3 regions of the Fusibacter sp. JL298sf-3 genome follow, and region 3 is predicted to be linked to each of the others. Evidence: riboswitches for the same ligand, from Rfam matches in the RefSeq annotation. Region 3 holds a riboswitch; each other region holds the start of a gene.

Region 1 (7,466 bases), 680 kb from region 3:
CAGGGAGCCCCAAAGCGCCGAGCAGCACATAAACCAAAACAGACAAAGCGCCGAGTTTGGCCCCTAGAAGAGCGGCACACAAAAAGACGCCAAGGGTTTGCAAGGTGATTGGCACCGGTGAAAAGGGCAGTGGAATAGGCGGAATTGCCGCAAGGACGACGATAATAGCTGCAAAAAGTGCAACAACTGTAAGTTCTCTAGTCTTCATAATTCACTCCTTATAGATTGGTATTCGCTAATAGTATAAGGGGATGACGGTCGATTGTCAACTTTGAATTTGCTTAGGTTAACCAAAAAGTTGTTAGTATCGTCGATTACGGGGTAGAAAAATTGAAAACCCATGAAAAATGAGGAGGTTAACAGTGGCGGGGAAAAAAGCAGAGAAGACATTGGTATTGATTAAACCGGATGCTGTCAAGCGCGGGCTTATAGGTACGATTATTCATCGGTATGAAGCGGCTGGACTTGAAATTGAAAAAATGAAGTGGACGGTACCATCGGAAACCGTATTAAAAGAGCATTACGCTGAACATATCGACAAGCCATTCTATGGTGATCTGTCGGCGTTTATGCAATCGGGACCCGTAGTCGCCATGGTGCTTTCCGGCAATGAAGCAGTGGCGCGCGTGAGGCAAATCAACGGCGCCACCGATTTTAAAAAAGCGGACTGCGGCAGTATAAGGGGGCATTACGGCTGTGACATCACCGAGAATCTGGTTCACGGTTCCGACAGCGTGTACAGTGCCCAAAGAGAAATTAGAGTGTGGTTCTAGCCGCCTCTTGTACGAGGGTTGACATAAGCGCTTCCACAGAGACGATTTCTTTGACTTTGTGAACGTTCTTACCGGCGAAGAAAAGACCGGTGTCCACATGACCGTTTACCGCTTCAATAAGCGCGTTTGAAATACAATAAGGGGTGGTCTTGGGGTCGCATGTTCTCAGACAATCGACGCAGTAACGAATAGGAGGCTTTATGCCTTCTTTTAATTTGCCGATTAAAGGGGTGACAATGGCGCGTCCTGGCATACCCACAGGGCTGATAATAATCTCAGTATCAGTTGCCTTTGCAGACACGTAGAGCTTTTTAAAGTTCTCATGTGCGTCGCATTCGTGTGTGGCGACAAAACGCGTGGCCATCTGTACACCTGAGGCGCCGGCATGAATGGCTTCTGCAATGTCCTTGCCGTCGAAGATGCCCCCGGCGACGATAATCGGTATTTTTTTATGGTATTTTTCTTCGTAGGGGGTTAAAATTTTCTTGATTTCTTCAATGCACATCTTGTAATTGTATGTTTCTTCTTGGAGCTCTTTGAGCTTAAAACCGAGGTGCCCTCCGGCCTCAATGCCCTCTAGAACAATGGCATCTGGAACGGTTTGGTAGTTGCGGTCCCATACTTTAGTCAAGAGTGCGCAGGCCTTGGCAGAAGAAACAATAGGCGCGAGTTTAGTGGCGCTGTTTTTGACAAATGCCGGGAGTTCCGTGGGGAGTCCAGCACCTGAAACGATGAGATCGACACCTTCTTTAACTGCGGTCACAACGTGTTCTGCATAGGCGTTCATCGCCACCATAAAGTTGACGCCGAGCACGCCGTTCTTTGTCTTTTCTTTTGCCTTTATAATTTCGCGCTTGAGGGCGCGCAGATTGGCTTCGAGTCTGTTGGTTTTAAAGTCGCTTTCCGCGTACCCGAGATTGACGCCGGAGAGCACGCCGAGACCGCCTGCATTGGTAACGGCGCTGGCGAGACCCGACCGCGTGACGCCGATACCCATGGCACCTAAAACAATAGGGTAGCGCACAGAAAGTGTGCCGATGGTCAAACTTTTCAAATTCATATAGAGCCTCCATATCGTGTATATACAGCCATCATACAGCGATTGAACAGAGCGGGCAACAAGGGTCTTTGAAATGCTATAAATTTGTTATAAAGGTTTTATATTTGTACATCGCACTGGTAAATTGTCTGAGACTATTATATAATAGCTGTGGGTAACCTTTTTCCAAGAAAGCGTTTTACACAAAACCGTCGGCTAGTGAAACGCCGATGGGTCAAGCGCCCGGCGGCAACATGTCGTACGGGCAAAAAAGTGAAAGGAGCTTGGAAGATGAAAAAGCAAGTCGATATCGATTGGAACAATTTGGGGTTTGGCTATTATAAGACGGACCTACGCTATGTGTCAATCTGGAAAGATGGCGCATGGGACGAAGGCAAATTGGTAGAGGACAACATGATTTCTATTAGTGAAGCCTCTACGGCGATTCACTATGGACAGCAGTGTTTTGAAGGTCTAAAGGCCTATAGAACACCAAGCGGAGAAATTCAGTTGTTCAGACCTGATGAAAATGGCAAGCGTCTTAACAGAAGCTGTCGCCGTATTTTAATGCCTGAAGTTCCAGTTGATAAATTTATTGATGCTTGTATGCAAGTTGTTAAAGCAAATGAACACTTTGTACCGCCATACGGCACCGGCGCGTCTTTATACCTTCGACCATATGTAATTGGCGTTGGACATAACCTCGGCGTTAAACCGGCACCGGAATTCATGTTTGGTATCTTCTGTGTACCGGTTGGCGCATATTTTAAAGGCGGCATGTCACCGGTTAACTTTATGATTGCGGATATGGACAGAGCTGCACCACACGGTACAGGCGCTGCAAAAGTTGGCGGTAACTATGCGGGAAGCTTATTGCCTCATGAAGAAGCTGTTCAAAGAGGCTTCGCAGATTGTATTTATTTAGATCCTGCAACACACACTAAAATTGAAGAAGTCGGTGCGGCAAACTTCTTTGGTATTACAAAAGACAATAAATTTGTGACGCCAAAATCACCGTCAATCTTGCCGAGTATCACCAAGTACTCATTAATGCACTTGGCGGAGCACTACTTAAAAATGACTGTTGAAGAACGCGACTGCCGTGTAGACGGACTCGACGAGTTTATCGAAGCTGGCGCCTGCGGTACTGCAGCTGTTATTTCACCTATCGGCGGCATTGAAGTCGGCGGCAAACTTCACGTCTTCCACAGCGAAACAGAAGTTGGCCCTGTGACTAAGAAGCTTTACGATACGCTCGTAGGTATCCAATTCGGAGAAGTAGAGGCACCTGAAGGTTGGATTTACAAAGTTAAATAGAGCCTAAAAGAGACAGCTTATTGAATTGAAACTGACCCCTTATCTGAAGGACTTATAAGTCTTTCAGAATAAGCGGTCAGTTTTTTTAGTTGCTTTGTATAAGTTTTAAATTAGTAGCTGGGGTTAAATGACGCGTCTCTGTACCGCCTTTAGTAAGCGCCGGTACACTAGACGACGCCAAACCCCGCTTCTTCAAAGGTAATCATATGGGCATTCATTGCACACGCGGCTTGAAAGGCGTTAAAGGCCATTATGGCGCCACTCCCTTCCCCCAGCCTCATGTTGAGGTCGAGAAACGGTTTTAGGCCAAGGCGCTCAGTTGCAAGCGCCGCCCCTTTTTCAAGGGAAACATGAGAGGCAAAGAGGTACTCTTTGACTTTCGGCTCCAGTGCACAGGCGACAAGCGCTGCCACTGTGGAGATGTACCCGTCGATAACCACGGGGACTTTAAGCTGGGCGCCACCGAGCATGACGCCGGCCATTCCTGCAATATCTAAGCCCCCGACTTTTGAAAGGACGTCTAGCGCATCCGTGGGATCCGGTGTGTTCCTCAGCAGAGCGCGTTTAATAACTTGCGCCTTGTGGGGAATCAGATGTTCGGGGAAGTTCGCGCCCATACCTGTGAGCACTTCAGGCGATTCACCAGTTAAAACAGATAAAATAGCTGTGGAAGGTGTGGTGTTGCCAATGCCCATTTCCCCTGTGCCCAATAGGTGAGCCCCATTTTCGACGGCAGTATGTGCCATTTCAATGCCGACTTCCAAGGCTTTTATGGCTTCAGTTCTCGTCATCGCAGCAGTTTGCGTCATGTTGGCAGTCCCGTATTTGATTTTTCGATTGATAATGGCATCGTAGGGCACCTTCTCGGAGTTGATTCCGATATCTACGGTATAGAGTCGGCTGCCAAATGCTTTGGTGAGTGCGCCTATTCCTGTAAGGCCTTTGGTCATATTAATGGCTTGCATGAGTGTCACCGGCTGAGGTGCCGAGGCGACGTGTTCTTCGCAAACACCGTGATCCCCGCACATAACGATTACAGCGGTGTGTTCAATTCGTGGAAAAGGCGTCCGCATAATGCCCGACAGGCGAACGGCGATTTCCTCTATTGTCCCCATAGAGCCTTGAGGTTTAATCAATTGGTCGACGCGAGCTCTCACGTGCGCCGCCATTTCCAAATCTACAGACTCAATTTGTTTTAAACAGTTGTTTAGTGTATACATATTATACGCCCCTTTATATGAATTACAAATACGCGCGGCTTATTAGCACGTCGACGCCCTTTGGAGAAAGACAGGGGTCTCACTAAAAAAAGCCCACTACCCCCTTTGGGGGCAATGGGCTTTACCGTCGCTCAATTTGCCGATAATAGGCAGGTCTCCTGGCTCAGCGTCTCCGAGGGGGTACGCCTTCCCGCCCGAGGGCAGTGGCATCGTGTACACCTTCTACGCAACACAGTGATGGGTTCGCTTAGGCTCGTCCTAATTCCCTATTCTCCTCAGTTGAGGCACCTAGTATCATAGCAATTTTATAGGAAAACAAAACCGCTGTCAAGCGCAAGTTCTCCACAAAGGGTTGTTAAAAAATTTTAAACGGTACAAAAAAATTGCAAAACCCGGAATTCATGTTATAATGAAAGCAAATGCATTGTAGCGAAAATATAAGGAGGGCGTTGATATGATTTCAAAAGTCATTCAAGAAAATTTACAAAATGCATCATGGATTAGAAAGATGTTCGTCGAAGGCGCAAAATTAAAAGCGGCTTATGGCGAAGACAATGTATACGACTACAGTTTGGGCAATCCATATTTTGAACCCCCAAAATCCGTTATCGATAAATTAAAAGAAGTGGTCAATGCCGATGAACCCGGCGCGCACCGCTATATGGACAACGCAGGTTATAAAGAAGTTCGTCAAAAAGTAGCGAACTCAATTAATAAAGATATTGAAAAGCCAATTGGCAGCGAACACGTCTTAATGACTGTCGGAGCGGCAGGCGGTATCAACGTCGTCCTGAGAACCATCTTAGATTTTGGACAAGAAGTCATTATCATTGCGCCTTACTTTGCGGAATACAACTTCTACATTAAAAATCACAACGGCGTCCCAGTGGTCGTCAAAGCAGATGACAAAACATTTGAACCGGACTTAGGCGCCTTTGAAGCGGCGATTACAGAAAAGACCCGTGCGGTAATGATCAATTCGCCAAACAATCCGACGGGTGTGATTTACTCAGAGGCCCTACTCAAAGAGATGGCCGCTATCGTAAAGAAAAAAGAAAATGAATACGGCCACGCCATCTACGTCTTATCAGATGAGCCGTACAAAGCCCTTGTGTACGAAGGTCACAAGGTGCCGAATATCCATAACATCTTTGAAAATTCCATTATCGTCAACTCGTATTCAAAATCTCTCGGTCTCGCAGGAGAGCGCATTGGTTATATTGCAGTGAACAGCAAAATTGCAGACGTCGAGCTTTTAATGAGCGGTCTCGCATTTGCCAACAGAACGCTGGGATTTGTCAACGCACCGGCTCTTTGGCAGAAAGTAACTGCTGACGCCATTGATGAAACTGTGGATATTCAAGAATATCAGACGAGAAGAGACTTGCTTTACAAGCATTTGGTAGACCTCGGCTTTGAAATCGTCAAACCGGACGGCGCCTTCTATTTCTTCCCGAAAGCGCTTTGCGAAGACGATGTCGAGTTCGTTATGGAAGCGAAAAAGCACAACATTCTACTCGTTCCAGGAAGTGGTTTTGGCTACCCGGGACACTTTAGAATTTCTTATTGCGTGGATTTAGAGATGATCCACCGCTCGTTACCTGCTTTTGAAAAGTTGGCAGCAACTTATAAAAAATAGAGGTTTTACCTTCTAGCATGATGATTTTATAGCAACTTAATAAAAGAATTCACTATCAAAGAACCGGCACAATTTTGAAAAGAAGTTGTGCCGTTTTTTTGTTGTGAACGAGACAATAACGAGATATGGCACCAGATGATGTATTTAGTAGAAACTTAGAGACGTATAGGGGATGAAATGTATGTTGACTTAGAGAGAAGGAGGGGCAAATGAAAAAGGCGATTTTGCTGTTGATTGGGAGTATTCCGTTTTTCCTAGGGAGTTTTATAAATGTCTTGGCGACAGATATCTTTTATGAACATGTGCTGCCTTATAAAGGGATTGGCATCGCTTTTCTAATCGCTTGGTTCTTTGTTGGACGGTTTTCGAATAAACTCGTTGAAAATAAAAAGTCGGCGTTTCTTATCGGCAACGCAATGGCCTTTGCGGTGCTGCTGTTGCTTTTGTACCAAGTGGTTATTTTGGGACATTATTGGTCAAACGTCGTAGGTGTCGCAACTCAATTTTATTATTTACCACTTGTCGGGTTGATGGCTTTGTTTGCGAGAATCTCCACGGCATTGGTGTATGGTGTTTCATTTTTAGCAATGTGTGCTGTATTTTATTGTGGCGCACATAAAGCAAGTGATTCTTAATCGCGGGGATTGCCATAAGCAGCTGTCGTTCGTGTGATTGCTGTAGACAAAGAGTTGCCGGACAAGTACCGTTGGCATATCGAAAAAATAGCAGGAGCCCGTTTTTTAAAGGGGCTTTAGGCTTTTTTGGGGGGCATAGTAACGGCGCCGACGTTGTGCGTCGAGAGCACATTAAAAAACAAAGACCATCGTTAGAGACGGGTCTTTGTTTCAGATGAGGTTTAGAGTATGCGCACTGTTCGAAAAACTATTGCTTTTTCGTGCGCTTGAAACAGCTTTCACAACATAAACTGAAGGTTAAGTCTTTGGAAAAACGCATTTCATCACCGTGCCCTTGCCTTCTTGACTTTCAATCTGAAGGTAGCCGTGGTGCACTTTTAAAAGTGCGTTGACAATGGAGAGGCCGAGGCCTGTGCCGCCAGTCGTGCGGTTGCGGTCGGCACTTACCCTGTAAAAGCGGTTGGTGAGCAGTGGCAGTTCTGCACTGGGAATCCCGGGGCCAAAGTCCACCACTGCGATGACGAGGGTATCCTTCTCCTCGTAAGTGCGTATGTGTATGTCCGATTCCGGTGCGTATTTAACCGCATTTTCTATGAGGGCGCGCATAATTTGCTTCAGCAACTCGCCGTCGCCGTAGAGACCGTCTTTGTATTGCATTTGAAAGATGAAATCTCGGTCTTTGTAGATCTTCTGGCACTCGTACTTGAGTTTCTTCATAAAGAGAAGCAAGTCGATTTCTTCGAGATTGGCAGTTAAGCGGTTGTTTTCGAGCCGCGCAATTAAGAGGAGGCGTTCCACCAACTGGTTCATATTTTTAGCTTCGTCTTCTATAGCGCTCAGAGA
Region 2 (7,466 bases), 1.1 Mb from region 3:
GGTAGCGAAATTCCTTGTCGGGTAAGTTCCGACCCGCACGAAAGGCGTAACGATTTGGGCGCTGTCTCAACAATGGACTCGGTGAAATTGTAGTACCGGTAAAGATGCCGGTTACCCGCAGCTAGACGGAAAGACCCCGTGGAGCTTTACTGCAGCTTGGCACTGGATAATGGTATATGATGTACAGGATAGGTGGGAGACTAAGAATATAGGACGCCAGTCTTATAGGAGTCGCTGTTGGGATACCACTCTTTGTATACCGTTATTCTAACTATGGACAGTGATCCTGTTCTAGGACAATGTCAGGTGGGCAGTTTGACTGGGGCGGTCGCCTCCTAAAGAGTAACGGAGGCGCCTAAAGGTTCCCTCAGCGCGGTTGGAAATCGCGCGAAGAGTGTAAAGGCAAAAGGGAGCTTGACTGCGAGAGAGACATCTCGAGCAGGGACGAAAGTCGAGCTTAGTGATCCGGTGGCACCGCATGGAAGGGCCATCGCTCAACGGATAAAAGCTACCCCGGGGATAACAGGCTTATCTCCCCCAAGAGTCCACATCGACGGGGAGGTTTGGCACCTCGATGTCGGCTCGTCTCATCCTGGGGCTGAAGTAGGTCCCAAGGGTTGGGCTGTTCGCCCATTAAAGAGGCACGCGAGCTGGGTTCAGAACGTCGTGAGACAGTTCGGTCCCTATCTGCTGTGGGCGTAGGAAATTTGAGAGGAGCTGTCCTTAGTACGAGAGGACCGGGATGGACAAACCTCTGGTGTATCAGTTGTTCTGCCAAGAGCACTGCTGAGTAGCTAAGTTTGGAAGGGATAAGCGCTGAAGGCATCTAAGCGCGAAGCCCCCCTCAAGATGAGATTTCCCATCTTTTAATAGAGTAAGACCCCATGAAGATAATATGGTAATAGGCCTGAGGTGTAAGTGCAGCAATGCATTCAGCTGACAGGTACTAATAGGTCGAGGACTTGACCACGCTTTAGAGTTAAAGAGGATTTATCGGTTCTTATATATACAGTTTTCAGGGTACTAACCCTAAAAAAAGCAACAAAAAAGTGTTGACAGCACTAAAGTGATTATGATATAATATAATTCGCTGGTGAGAGAAACACGAGCACAACAATTCGGTGACGAAGGCGGAGGGGCAACACCTGTTCCCATACCGAACACAGAAGTAAAGTCCTCCAGCGTCGATGGTACTTGGCGGGCAGCTGCCTGGGAGAGTAGAACGTTGCTGATTTGTATTCCAAGGTAGCTCAACGGTGGAGCACTCGGCTGTTAACCGATAGGCTGTGGGTTCGAATCCCACCCTTGGAGCCATGGCCCCTTGGTCAAGCGGTTAAGACACCGCCCTTTCACGGCGGTAACAGGGGTTCGATTCCCCTAGGGGTCACCAATTATTTTGTGAGCATCAGCTCACATCCGGGAGTATAGCTCAGCTGGGAGAGCATCTGCCTTACAAGCAGGAGGTCATAGGTTCGATCCCTATTACTCCCACCAAAATTATGCGGAAGTGGCTCAGTGGTAGAGCATCGCCTTGCCAAGGCGAGGGTCGCGAGTTCGAATCTCGTCTTCCGCTCCAATGCGCGGGTGTAGCTCAATGGTAGAGCTCCGGCCTTCCAAGCCGGCCATGAGAGTTCGATTCTCTTCACCCGCTCCAGCGCACAATGGTCCATTAGCTCAGTCGGTAGAGCACCTGACTTTTAATCAGGGTGTCCCGCGTTCGAGTCGCGGATGGATCACCAAGCACGGCGGCGTGGCCAAGTGGTAAGGCACAGGTCTGCAAAACCTCTATTCACCAGTTCGAATCTGGTCGCCGCCTCCAATACGTGCACCCTTAGCTCAATCGGATAGAGTGTCTGACTACGAATCAGAAGGTTAGGGGTTCGACTCCCTTAGGGTGCACCATTTTTTATTTTTCAGCGGGAGTATAGCTCAGCTGGGAGAGCATCTGCCTTACAAGCAGGAGGTCATAGGTTCGATCCCTATTACTCCCACCAACAAAATAGCGGGTATGGCGGAATTGGCAGACGCGCTAGACTTAGGATCTAGTGACTGGTTCGTGGGGGTTCAAGTCCCTCTACCCGCACCAAAATTACGCGGAAGTGGCTCAGTGGTAGAGCATCGCCTTGCCAAGGCGAGGGTCGCGAGTTCGAATCTCGTCTTCCGCTCCAGTAAACACACATGAAAATGTGTGTTTTTTTTATTTACACCTAGACGCCCTTTAAAGAGATAAGCTATAATGAAGAAAACGGTGGGGAAGGAGGACATCATGAATTACGATTTTGCATTTGTAATTGACGACATCTTCACCAAGCGCAATTTTGGTTCTGTAAAGGCAATATTGCCATGTGGCAATCACGATTTAAAGCGGAACATGGTCTATAAGGTACATACGTCAGGCGGTCAGTATGTGATTAAGTTTTTCTATAAGCCAGGCAAGTGTATGCGAGAACTCAATGCACTTTCATACTATCAGCCTCCGGAGTTAAGTATTTTGGCCAATGGCGTGACAGCCGATCATACCGAATGGATTATATACAACCATATAGAAGGGGAACTCCTCGACCGAAAGCTTAAACAGCTGAAGGACGACGAGATGAAGTGTATTTTTAATGGGATTGGCTATGAGATGGGACGCCTGCATCAAGCGCACGCGTTCGATTACTTCGGAGATTGGGACTCGGCCAAGAAAAGTCCGATTAAAGCGTATGTTCCCTTTATGAAAATGGAGGTTGAACGCATCGTTACCAATATAAATGCGCAGACATTACCTGGAATCGAGATACTGAGAGACAGTATACGCGTCTTAAAATCGGAAATGAAGCATATAGAGCCTATTGGCCATGGCCGTTTGTGTCATCGTGATTTGGACGGGCGGAACATATTAATTGACCAAAGAAATGGTGTATATGTTTTTAAAACATTTTTAGATTTTGAAAAATGTGTCGTCGATAATTGTTATAATGATGTTATAGGTCTTTTTAGAAAATATTTTTTAGATTATCCTTATTTGTTAAAACCTTTTTTTAATGGGTATAAAGAGACCGGTATGTTAACATCAGATTTTTATAAGTCCTTTCGGTTTTTGCTTTACAAAAATGGCTTGCACATTTGCAGCTGGACGTATTCGTACTCGAAAAGCTATTACCATGAAGGCCTTGATTTTCTTAAGAAGTTGCTTGAAAAAGATCGAACAGGCAGCGTATACGGTGAGTTAGATGAAATCTATTAAGGAGGGTTATTGCCATGATGTATGAAGGCGCGCTAAAGTGTACAAACGATGCGGTTGATTCGTTTGAGGCATTGAGAAATCAGAAATTTATTCTTTACGCGTATCCAAAGGACAACACGTCGGGGTGTACGTTTGAAGCGTTGGCATTTGCAGAGCACTATGATGCTTTTAAGGCGTTGGGTTATGAAGTCATCGGTGTCAGCAAAGATACTTTAGGCACCCATAAGAATTTTATTAAAAAGCACAATCTCCCATTTTCTTTAATCAGCGATGTGGAACGCGAGCTCTTAGCGCACTTTGACTTGGTAGTCGAAAAGAAAATGTATGGTAAACCGGTGAAAGGGACTCAACGCTCTACATTTGTGTTTCACGAGGGCCTCGAACTCGTAAAAGCCTTTAGAGAAGTGGACCCCAAGACACATGTTCCCGAAGTGCTGGCTTTTGTTCAAAATTTGGGGTAGTGTGTCGCCCTCTTTTAGACCTATTGACAAGAGCGTGTGAAATGTCTATAATAAAAAAGAATTGAATACGATTAAGGTGCTTAGCAAAGCTAAGAGGGAAATAGGTTAAAGTCCTATGCAGCCCCCGCTACTGTAAATAGTGATGAAATTCTAGAACCACTGAGCGCAAGCTTGGGAAGGGTGAAGAGTAAGATGAGCTATGAGCCAGGAAACCTGCCTTAATTGAAATCAGCAACTTCGGTGGGAAGTCTTGTGAACATGCTTATGAGCAATCATATTCAGGCACATGTCTTTTGGCATGTGCTTTTTTAGTTCACTTTATTAGGAAGTCATAGAGCGGTGATGCTGCTCAAAAGGCTCAAGTGAGTTGCGTGGTGAGAGAAAGAGTGGTATAGGGGAAATATGTCTAAAAAAATTATGTTTCAAGGTACGGGGTCATCTGTCGGTAAGAGCATCTTAGTGACAGCCGTTTGCAGAATACTAAACAATCGAGGACAGAAGGTTGCACCGTTTAAATCTCAAAATATGGCGCTTAACTCTTTTGTGACAAAAGAGGGGCTCGAAATGGGACGCGCTCAAGTCGTCCAAGCGGAAGCCGCCCGCATTGAACCCGATGTCCGAATGAACCCAATTTTGTTAAAGCCCACTAGCGATGTGGGCAGCCAAGTTATTTTACACGGTAGAGTGAAGGACAATATGCGTGCAAGTGCTTATTTTTCTATAAAAAATGAGTTGGCGCCTGAAGTTGTCAAGGCGTTTAAGTCTTTGGAAGAATCGTATGAAACCATTGTTATTGAAGGTGCCGGCTCGCCTGCGGAAATTAATCTCCGCTCGAGAGACATTGTCAATATGGGACTTGCCGAAATGGTAGACACCGATGTCATCCTCGTCGGCGACGTCGATAGAGGGGGCGTGTTCGCCGCCCTTTACGGGACGTATGCCTTGCTAAGTGACTCTGAGCAAAAACGTGTTAAGGGCTTTGTTATCAACAAGTTCAGAGGCGATGTCTCTCTGCTTATGCCGGGGGTTGAAATGCTTGAAGAGAAAATCGGCATCCCGTGTCTAGGGGTCATTCCCTATATACAAAATATCAACATCGACGATGAAGACAGCGTCGCGTCGAGACTCACCGATAGACAGTACGAAGGGGTTAAAATCGGCGTCGTCAGATTGCCTTACATGTCTAACTTTTCGGATTTTAACTGTTTCGATTTCCACCAAGACGTATCGCTAAACTACGTGACGGCAACAGACGATTTGCTCGACTACGATTTACTCGTTATTCCCGGGAGCAAGAACACACTTGTGGATATGAAGCATTTGGTTGACTCCGGTATGGCGCAGGCCATTTACAGAGCGCATCGCAAGAAGATACCGATTATCGGCATTTGTGGTGGCTATCAAATACTTGGGAAAAAGCTACACGACCCCTTTGCTGTGGAATCTGGCTTAAAGACGATTAACGGCCTTGGTTTGCTCGATGTCGAGACGACGATGTACGAGGAGAAGAGAACGGTACAGTCTACGACAACACTCACTAATGATTTCCTCGGGATGGGGCTTGTAGAGGCCTCTGTGAAGGGCTATGAAATTCATATGGGCAAAACAAAGGCGCTCTCTGAAGAAGCGGTTCCGTTTCTTTTAAATGCAGAAGGCGAAGTCGATGGGCATGTCGATGCAGAAGGCATGGTTGTGGGCACTTATCTCCACGGTATCTTTGACAACGATGCCTTTAGGAACGCTTTAATTAAGAAATTACGAGGCAGCGGTGCAGCCGACGAGTCACTGAGCTTTGAAGAAATGAAAGTTCAAGCTTATGACAGACTCGTCGAGATTGTACAACCTCATTTAGATATGCAGAAGCTGGATAGCATTCTGAACGAATCGAGACAGACGCCATGATACAAATTTTGTTTGGCATCGGTTTGGATTCATTAATAGGTGATCCTCCTAATTGGCCGCATCCAGTTAGGTTTATCGGTTGGGCTATAAAGCAACTTGAAAAAGTTGTCCGCAGAGGTTTTAAAAATCTTTACGTGGGCGGTTTTTTCCTTTTGGTGCTGACGTGGGGCGTGACACTTGCGCCCCTTGTCGCACTAAAAGCTATAGCCCCTCCCTTTTTTTATTTTATCGTACAGCTGTATTTGGCATACAGTCTGCTGGCAACCAAGTGTTTAGCAGACGAAGGCATGAAAGTGCAACGCGTGTTACAATCAGGTGATTTGGCTGCTTCTAGAAAAGCCCTTTCATGGCTTGTAGGGCGGGATACCACATCGCTGACAGAAAGTGAAGTCACTGCAGGTGCTGTTGAAACGGTAGCGGAAAATACAATTGACGGCACATTGGCGCCGCTTTTTTATATGGTGGTTGGGGCCGTTTTCGGGGACCCGATACTCCCGCTCATCCTCTACAAAGCAACCAATACGTTAGATTCTATGGTGGGGTATATTCAACCACCTTATAAAGAAATTGGGTACTGCTCCGCAAAGATGGACGACCTGCTCAACTATGTGCCGGCGCGGCTGGGGGCTGTTTTGATGCTCTTTTCAGGTGCCCTATGTGGCCTTGACTTTAGAAATGGCTTAAAGGTACTCGTGAGAGACAGGCGCAATCACAAGAGTCCTAATTGCGGGTATCCCGAGGCGGCAATTGCCGGACTTTTAAACATAAGGCTCGGGGGGACACACACGTATTTTGGGCAGGTTCTCGTCAAGCCGACTTTAGGCGACGACAACAGGCCTATTGAACCAATGGATATTACACGAGCTGTTCGCGTGCTTAGAATCAGTCAATGGGTTATTGCGGCAGGCTTGCTGGTGGCAATGGGGTTAGGAGGCTTCTATGAATTTTCACGGTGGTATTGAGACACGAGACGGACTGGTGGACTTTAGTGTCAACATTCCGCCTCTTCAATTGCCCAAAAGCTATGAAGAGATGTTGATGGGCTGTGTACAGACGCTTCATCTCTATCCGGATATCGACGGAGGACGCGCCAAACAAAAACTTGCAGAGGTTATGGGACTGACGCCTGAACACTACATTATCGGCAACGGTGCAACGGAGTTGATTTATTTGTTGGGCAGAACCTTTTCAGATAAAAGAGTCTTAATTGTCGAGCCGACATTTACAGAATACCGACGGGCTTTTGAGCCGTTTCAAACTGAAATTGTCCGTTTTGAAACCCACGTGTCAGATGGGTTTGAAATCGACGATGAGGCACTTGTCGACGCAATCAATCGATTTCAAATAGATCTGGTGGTGCTGTGCAACCCCAATAATCCGACGGGGATTTTTACTGACGCCGAGAGATTTGAAGGCATTTTACAGCGTGTGGACAACCCCGAATTGATTTGGGTTGTCGACGAAAGTTTTTTGGACTTCGTTACCTTGGAGAAGGCCACACGGTATCAAAGCGCACTCTTGAAACTTGCTGAAGCGCACAATGTGTTCTCGTTGAGGTCGTTGACCAAAACGTACAGTGTTCCGGGGTTGCGTATTGCCTACGGCGTAGGGAATGCTGCACTTGTGGAAAAGTTGAACCGCTATAAGGAGCCGTGGAGCATCAACACATTTGCTTTAAAGAGTCTTACGTATTTTTTAGAAGACGCCACACACCTCAAACGGGTTGCCATGTGGCTTGAGTCAGAAAAAGCCTTTTTAACGGCAGGGCTCTTGGCGCTACCTGAGATTAAGGTATACGAAGGGGCGGCCAATTTCGTACTCATCCACTACGCAGGTGATGCAGAGGGTTTTTACGAAGGCCTTCACAAGGCAGG
Region 3 (7,466 bases):
CGTCTCGTCGACAAATGAAGCGCGGCATGTCCTCTTTAAGTTGCGAGAGATCCGCGGACATAGAAACCGTTTGGGCGTTGTTTAATGTCACTTCGACGCGTTGCTTGCGCGCAGTATGGCTTTTAATAGGCAAGACACTGTCAACTTTCGGTGTCACATTCAGCGCAATGGCATCTGCGCGCTCGCTTTCAAAAGTGTCGGGATTTAGAACGACTGTTGTTTCTCCTGTCTCTAAAAGAGCTCTTTCGCTAAATCCTTCACCGCTGACGACGACATCTAACGCCCCTATATTTTGAGGCAATTGCGTTCTGAAGACATGAGTACTTCCAGTGGCTTTTTGGGCATCGACAAAATACCTTCTGCCGTCTTTTTCGACGACGACATTCACTGTTTCCCCTTCAGTCAAGTTGTCTATACTGATTTGTGCCTCGGTTGTAACCGCATCGTAGTGCACGGAAACAGCTGCAAAATTGGGCACTACAGTTAAGGCGATGATTAACAGCCATACCCATAACGATTTTTTCATAGTTTAACCTCCAGTGGCGTCGTTTTAACGGCAGTTGATCCGATGACAAAACGCCTTAGTGTATAGTAGAAAAGCAGTAAAAACCGCAACAGATTTAAGCTTTTACGGCTAACAGCTGCAGCGGTCTTTCTAGTGTTGTCATCGCTTATTTGCCTTTAGGAGCGACTGACATCCCAGCTTACTTAATTGTTAGAAATGTCCAATTGAATTCATTTTGTTTCTGCACCTTCCGGTACTTCCAGTGTTTCCGGCGCTTCTGGTACTTCTGGTGCTTCTAGCGCTTCCTGTGTTTCCGGTGTTTCTAAAACGTTGGATTCGAGATCGACTTTTTCTTCGGCAACTGTCGGTTGAGCGTCCACAACCAATTGAATTGACGGCATCACAGAAAATTTATCTCTCAACACATCTGCGTTTAAGTTCGGTTCTCCAGGACCAGACATATCGCGCTCAGTACCTAGTGGAGAGCCCCACCATTCGCAATCAATATGTCCCTCTGCTAAAGTATATGTTTTAGATTCAGGTAAAGTCACTCGAATGGCGTTGTGCTCTGCCAACTCATACTGAACATTGTCGTAAGAGATCAACTCTCCCAAGTCGGGATTTGTATAGCGCACCGTTGTGCCATATGTCGATCCCCACTGACCGTTTGGCGCATACCAAGTCGGGTTGTATATCGTAGCGAGTTTATAAACCGGCATCGTTATACCTTTAAAGGCAATATGTGCCGTATCCCCCGCACGTAGCGGTTGCCCCGGAGAGGTTTCATTCTCCACTGCCACCTCTATTTTTCTGGCATCAAGCACATAATAGAGCACTTGTGAAGCTGTTCGAATCCCTACAATATTGCTTCTGTTTTCAAGCTGTACAGTAACTTGTGAGCCGTTTGTCGGCTGGGTCTGTCCGTTTACAGTCACTTCAAATGGTGCGTCTGAAGTGACTGTAAATGTATAAGGCGTCGTCTCCCCTTGACTAAAGTAAACCGTGTCGTAGCTACGTAATGCAATATCCGTTGATAGGGCTAAAGGTGCGTCTGGCGTCTCTTGAACGTCTACCACAAAATACGATTTGTTAACAGGAGAGCAGGCGCCGTACATTTTCCCATTTGCTTCTACTGCGTCATAAGAAACTTCTACCACACTGGTACCTGTTTTGACAGCAGTTACTGTCATTTGAGACGCCGTTGTCTCTTCAAGCGAAACACTGTCCCCACTGACCAACCTATAGCGATAAGGAGGATGAGTGATGCTGTTGCTTATTGGCCCATCAATAATCTCAGGAACCCTTCTGCTCACCAGCTGATAGGTCTCCCCTACACCTAAAATTTGAAAGTTGGTGTTCAACCATAAATCGTTTTGAAAGTCGTCTGGAACAACTGCCGGCGTCGGCACATAAGGGGTTTTTACAACCAAAGCCTCTTGAGCCGCTAAAATGGTCGCTATAGCGTCGCTTAGCTCCAAACCTTTGACATCGTCGATTTCTTTTCCCTGATACGCTGGATTGGCTACGAGAACTTCAGCGCTTTGAATTGCCTGTGCCAATCGACTATAAGATTCCGGCGTATAATCACTTGCGAGATAATCCGTTTTGGCAATGCTGACATAACGGGTTACTACATCCGCTAGTGACAACGTGCTGTCGTTGTACTCCTGTACATAGACAAAGGTAATGGCATCCCCCTGTTTAACCGGTACTTTCGATACCCCTACATTTGGGAATTCGCCGTTGACATGGAACATCCAACCACTCCCAGAACCGTGGTCAAATTCATCGTCGCCGTCAATAGATTGAATGTACACGCTGTCATAGGTACCATAGTACATGTGCTCAAATGGGATATTGCGCGCAGTCAATTCTCTTTCGAACACATCCCAAACGGTATCCCCTTCATTAAATCCAATTGAAACTCTAGAAAGTGTGTCACCTTTACCGATAATCCGCTTTTCTATGGCGAGCGTCGCCTCTAACTGCGTTTCCTGAATACTGCTCTCCACATCCCTCATGTCATAAAGGGCAAGCGCACCTTTTGCATAGCGCTCGTAGGCCACCAGTGCGTATAGCCCTTGGTCGGTTGCCATTGCATTGGGACCCGATTCCGATTTAGCGTGTTTAAAACCGCCGCCGTCTACATAATAGCTGAGAAGTGCTGTTACAGGTGTGCCTTTCTGCTCTACAAAGCGCTCATCTGTGTGCGCATCTATGCCAAGCGCTGACAAAGCGACAACAACCTGTCCTATACTTTCACTTGAATCGCCATAGCTCGACTGAAAGGACCCATCGTCATTTTGCATTTGAGACAAAACATCGAGTGCATTTTCAATAGCGAGGGCCACGGACGGCTGATCCCGATACGGTGCAAGAGACTGTAAAGCCATCGCAGTTATATCGACGTCTAAGCCAAAGGCTTTCGACAATGCAAAGCCCCCACCATCACACTGATAGTCAGCAAGCAACTTGTCGATTATCCACTGTCTTGTCGCCGTAGCACCTTGTGGTTCTGCTGTCCCTTTAGCGTCGAGTGCCAGTAGTGCAAAAATCAGTTCATTAGCGCCCTGTCGTGCGCCGAGTTCTCCACTTGGCTTAATGTTAGGGAAATTGGCCCCTTTGTTCCAAATGTAATCGTATAAATCTACACCGCCGACATTGGAAGGTTCTTTGCCAATAGCAGCCAGTGCCAGAGCAATGCGTTCGACTTCTGTGACTTTATCGCTAAAGCGTCGCTTCTCCTTTTGACTTTCTTGAGCGACATGGGCGACTACGCGTTCGTAGTAATCGTCGTAGTAGCTCGCAGGAACGTCAATGCCGCCACGTGCTAGCGAAAATACCGACCACTCGCCACCTATACTGCCTATTGTTGGAGCGTCGTTCTGCGCATACACATACGCTCCTGTTTCGCGAATCGCTTTGGTTACTTCAGTTAGAATCGGAGCTGTTTTTTTGACGACTTCAACGATACAAGTGGCTGTTTTGCCACCGTCTGGTGTCCGTACTTCCACTGTTGCAGAACCTTCTGCCAGTGCAGTCAGTACACCATCGTTTACTTTGACGACAGTAGGATCACTGGATTTCCAGATAAGCGGATCCCCTTGTCTACTTTCGGGCTTTACGACAACTTGGAGCACTTGTTCCGCCCCCACGGAAAGGTGTAAATCTCCGCTTGCGAAAGTAAGGGACTCCACGGGTTCTTTATTGCCCTTAACCGTTAATAGGTTGCTTAACGTCTTCGGTGCAACTAAAGTATCCCATACAAAAGTCTTTGCGTAAAATAGACCTTCTGTAGGCATTTGAAGCAAACTGCCATAGTGCTGTTTTGCACCGGGCTGCATCTGCATTTTAACGTAGTTGTACGTCAATAGACGGTCTGTCCCAGACTCGTACACCCCCGTTACAAAATACCCTTCTAAAGCCGTTTCCGAGGTGTTCTCGGCGACAAAGTTCAATTCAGCATCTTTGGCATTTTCAAAATTCTCAGCCGACTCGACTGATAAGACGATTTCTGCCGCAAGAGCTACTTGTGAGGCTGTCGTCACCATAAATACGGCCAACAGCAGCGCCAACATTCTACGTTTCATAATACCCCTCCCATAATTGTATTTGCTACAGAACATCATGTGTTTTCTGCATATAAAAAAACCCGCGCACGGCGGGTTTAAACATCAAAAAAATATGACATTTGCCTCTAAGCCCCCGTAGAGTTACTGCAACATGCGTTCTAGGCAGGTCTTCTGACTCAAGCGTCGCCTTTCACACCGCCTTCCCGCCTTACGGCAGTGGCAAATGATGTGAAATCAGCTCATACAGCGGCGGGACCGTGCAGGATTCTCACCTGCTTCCCTATTATCCGTTTTCACGGCACCTTGAACGTTCCTATTAAATTCATCATCAGTTTATCTCAACCAATATTACTTGTCAACTACATCCAGTTGAAATAAAACTTTTATCCTACAATTATTTTAAGTGCGTATCATCAATACTGCTGTGTCATTAGAAGAACCGCTTATCGCACAAAGTGCGTGTACACTTTCTCTACTTGTTCAGGTGCCCCTGAGGCGGTTGCCATCGTCTTTAGCAAATAAGCCATATTGCGGCCCAATGTCTGCATAATCTGTTGCCCTTCTTTATCTTGAATGGCGTCTCCTGGTGCTGTCCCATGTACGACATTCCAGTAGTTGCCACTGGGCATCATCATCTCTGCATAATTGATGTAGTGATTTAATTGTTCAAACGTCGGAATGCCACCGGAGCGCCGAACAGCGACCACTGACGCACCGACTTTATGCCTGAGCATCGCGTTGCCCGCCACGTAAAAAGCGCGATCTAAAAAGCACTTCATGGTTCCTGCGACACCTGCGTAATAAGTCGGCGAGCCCAGCAGTATACCGTCTGCTGCCTTCATTTTTTGAATCCAATCGTTTACCGGGTCATCGTCGATAACACATTTCTCATTTTTATTGCGCTTACAGGCGCCGCAGGCGAGACACCCTCTTATTTTTTGATTCCCCACTTGTACAATTTCGACGTCTACACCCGTGTTTTCGAGTTCAGTTGCCACCCATTCTAGGGCTTGTTGTGTGTTGCCGCCTTTTCTGGGACTTCCATTAAATGCAATGACTTTCATACATCCTCCTATTTGTAAGAATTGCGGTAAACACGCGTAGCGTCGTAACGATTTTGAGCCGTTCTCGATTCATCCGGTTCACCCACAGCTACAATTGACAGGGGGACAATGTGTTTCGGTAACTGAAGCAGCGCACTCAATTTTTCGACGCGCTCTTCATTTGGATAGGTGCCAATCCACACGGCGCCAAGACCTTCGTCCTCAGCTGCGAGTAAAATGTTCTCCGTTGCAGCGGAACAGTCTTGTACCCAAAATCCCTTTGCCTTTTCTTTTGACGTGTCGCCGCACACCACAATAGCATAACTGGCCGTATTCAGCATCTGTGCATAGGGGTTAAATGCCGCAATAGCCGAAAGCACCTCTCTGTCGTCGATTACGACAAATACCCAAGGCTGTTGATTCGCCGCAGATGGTGCCTGCATGGCCGCCTTGAGCAAGTACTCAATTTGAGCTTCTGACAGTTTGGATTCCTTGTACTTTCTAATACTCTTTCTCGTAAAAATAGCGTTCATATAAGCCTCCTTAACTCTTGATATGTTTGCCTATTCATGCTATTATTTTAACGAAACAGTTTGATATTAACAAGTATGCACTATTAAGTGCTATAGTATCTAAAAAGATACTATTAGAAAGGAGAAGCCCTTGGATAATCCCTGTGCAAAACTTCAGGTCAATGGCAAACAGTACAGCTGCACATTTGAAATCACTATGGCCTTAATCGGCGGCAAATGGAAGCCCCTCATCATTTGGCATCTCGGCACAAAAGGGGTGAAGCGATTCAGCGAACTCAGACGCCTTATGCCACATATCACCCCTAAGATGCTCACCCAACAACTTCGCGAGCTCGAATCGGACAACCTCGTCTTGCGCACAGTGTACCCACAAGTCCCCCCTAAAGTAGAATACAGCCTCACAGAGCTTGGCGAAACCCTAATGCCCGTCCTATCGATGATGTGCCAGTGGGGAGAAGGGTACTACAACGCCTACTGCAAAGAGCCACTGCCAGACGCACTATAGCACTTTAAAACGCCAACCGTTCCTTTAGAACCGCTACACATTCCGCCGCTGTTATTACCGTCGCTTCGCCACGCACTCGATCCAGCCATTCGATACCGCCTGCGTCGAGCGCCTTTCGGCTGACAATTAGACGATGCGGCGCACCGAACAAATCGGCTTCTGAAAACATAACGCCTGCACGGATGGCCCTGTCGTCGTAAAGGACTTCTATCCCCTGCGATAATAGGGCCTCATAGAGTGTTTCCCCCGCCTCTTTTACAGCGGTATCCGAGCAATTAAGCACGCAGATTTCCACTGCCCAAGGCGCGACGGCAGCCGGCCAAACGACGCCCCTGTCGTCGGCACAGATTTCTGCAATTGACGCCACCAATCGCCCCATACCGATGCCGTAACACGCCATTAGCGGGTGCTTCACATCACCACCGTCGCTATAAGTCATTCCCATAGCTTTGGTGTAACGGTCTCCAAGCTGAAAAATATTGCCCACTTCGATACCCCTTTTAAAAACGAGGGCGCCGTTGCCACAAGCTTTACAAGTCGTCCAGTCTTCACCTTCTGCGTTCCACAAGTGACCGCAAGCCGTGCACTGCACCAGCTTATCTTCGCCTATCGGCGTCACCAACATGAGTTCGTGCGACACATCGCCACCCATTATGCCGGACTCAGCGGTTACCACTTCTACGTCTTTAAGGCCCACCGTTTTGAAAAATCTCAAATACGCGTCGAGCACCTTTGCGTAAAACGCCTCCAAATCCTTTTGCGTCTTGTGAAACGAGTACGCGTCTTTCATTTTAAATTCTCGCGTCCGAATAAGCCCTGCTCTCGGTCTTTCCTCATCCCTAAACTTGGTTTGAATTTGATAAACCATAAAGGCGGTGTCCAGTGGCCAGTGACGCACCAAGTCGACGACGGCCTCTTCATGAGTCATGGCGAGGAGAACCGCACTACCGTTTCGATCTTCCGTTTTTAAAAGTTCCTCTCCGACGCTGTCCCATCGGCCGGACGCACGCCAAAGTTCTGCAGGCAGTACCACTGGCAAAGACACTTCAAGCCCGCCAAGTACATTCATCTCCTCTCTTATCAACTGCTCAATTTTCTGTGTTATCCGCGTCATCAACAGGGTACTCGAATAAATACCACTCCCCACTCTATGGATGTAACCGCCTCTTACGAGTACGGCGTGGCCTTGGCTCTTGCAATCACTCGACACCTCTTTGTAACGCTTCCCCACTAACTGTGTAACTTTCATAAATCGAACTCCTTTCGTGTGATCCGGTTCGACATGCCTCTTGAGGCACCGTTCTCCTC

The links. A riboswitch is a leader RNA that binds a small molecule or an ion and turns the genes downstream of it on or off. The one in region 3 is predicted to bind cobalamin.
Region 1: linked by a shared signal. The riboswitch ahead of cobT (nicotinate-nucleotide--dimethylbenzimidazole phosphoribosyltransferase) and the one ahead of ACR6HW_RS03105 (DUF4430 domain-containing protein) in region 3 are both predicted to bind cobalamin.
Region 2: linked by a shared signal. The riboswitch ahead of ACR6HW_RS16000 (cobyric acid synthase) and the one ahead of ACR6HW_RS03105 (DUF4430 domain-containing protein) in region 3 are both predicted to bind cobalamin.

Annotation. Positions count from the first base shown of each region.
Region 1 is NZ_CM132608.1:1,321,670-1,329,135, reverse strand. It holds gene ACR6HW_RS06555 (biotin transporter BioY) at 1-208, opposite strand, end outside; gene ndk (nucleoside-diphosphate kinase) at 363-773, shown strand; gene ACR6HW_RS06545 (NAD(P)H-dependent flavin oxidoreductase) at 757-1,833, opposite strand; gene ACR6HW_RS06540 (branched-chain amino acid aminotransferase) at 2,104-3,129, shown strand; gene cobT (nicotinate-nucleotide--dimethylbenzimidazole phosphoribosyltransferase) at 3,297-4,349, opposite strand; cobalamin riboswitch at 4,481-4,656, opposite strand; gene ACR6HW_RS06530 (pyridoxal phosphate-dependent aminotransferase) at 4,804-5,988, shown strand; gene ACR6HW_RS06525 (hypothetical protein) at 6,198-6,623, shown strand; gene ACR6HW_RS06520 (sensor histidine kinase) at 6,921-7,466, opposite strand, start outside.
Region 2 is NZ_CM132608.1:3,349,353-3,356,818, forward strand. It holds rRNA gene ACR6HW_RS15925 (23S ribosomal RNA) at 1-970, shown strand, start outside; rRNA gene rrf (5S ribosomal RNA) at 1,118-1,234, shown strand; tRNA gene ACR6HW_RS15935 (tRNA-Asn) at 1,240-1,314, shown strand; tRNA gene ACR6HW_RS15940 (tRNA-Glu) at 1,316-1,390, shown strand; tRNA gene ACR6HW_RS15945 (tRNA-Val) at 1,419-1,494, shown strand; tRNA gene ACR6HW_RS15950 (tRNA-Gly) at 1,502-1,576, shown strand; tRNA gene ACR6HW_RS15955 (tRNA-Gly) at 1,581-1,654, shown strand; tRNA gene ACR6HW_RS15960 (tRNA-Lys) at 1,664-1,739, shown strand; tRNA gene ACR6HW_RS15965 (tRNA-Cys) at 1,745-1,819, shown strand; tRNA gene ACR6HW_RS15970 (tRNA-Arg) at 1,826-1,902, shown strand; tRNA gene ACR6HW_RS15975 (tRNA-Val) at 1,919-1,994, shown strand; tRNA gene ACR6HW_RS15980 (tRNA-Leu) at 2,003-2,086, shown strand; tRNA gene ACR6HW_RS15985 (tRNA-Gly) at 2,094-2,168, shown strand; gene ACR6HW_RS15990 (phosphotransferase) at 2,267-3,229, shown strand; gene ACR6HW_RS15995 (peroxiredoxin) at 3,244-3,690, shown strand; cobalamin riboswitch at 3,748-3,925, shown strand; gene ACR6HW_RS16000 (cobyric acid synthase) at 4,093-5,592, shown strand; gene cbiB (adenosylcobinamide-phosphate synthase CbiB) at 5,589-6,554, shown strand; gene ACR6HW_RS16010 (pyridoxal phosphate-dependent aminotransferase) at 6,532-7,466, shown strand, end outside.
Region 3 is NZ_CM132608.1:640,935-648,400, forward strand. It holds gene ACR6HW_RS03100 (S-layer homology domain-containing protein) at 1-526, opposite strand, end outside; gene ACR6HW_RS03105 (DUF4430 domain-containing protein) at 736-4,095, opposite strand; cobalamin riboswitch at 4,222-4,398, opposite strand; gene ACR6HW_RS03110 (flavodoxin family protein) at 4,521-5,141, opposite strand; gene ACR6HW_RS03115 (nitroreductase family protein) at 5,150-5,653, opposite strand; gene ACR6HW_RS03120 (winged helix-turn-helix transcriptional regulator) at 5,850-6,158, shown strand; gene ACR6HW_RS03125 (aminoacyl--tRNA ligase-related protein) at 6,163-7,407, opposite strand.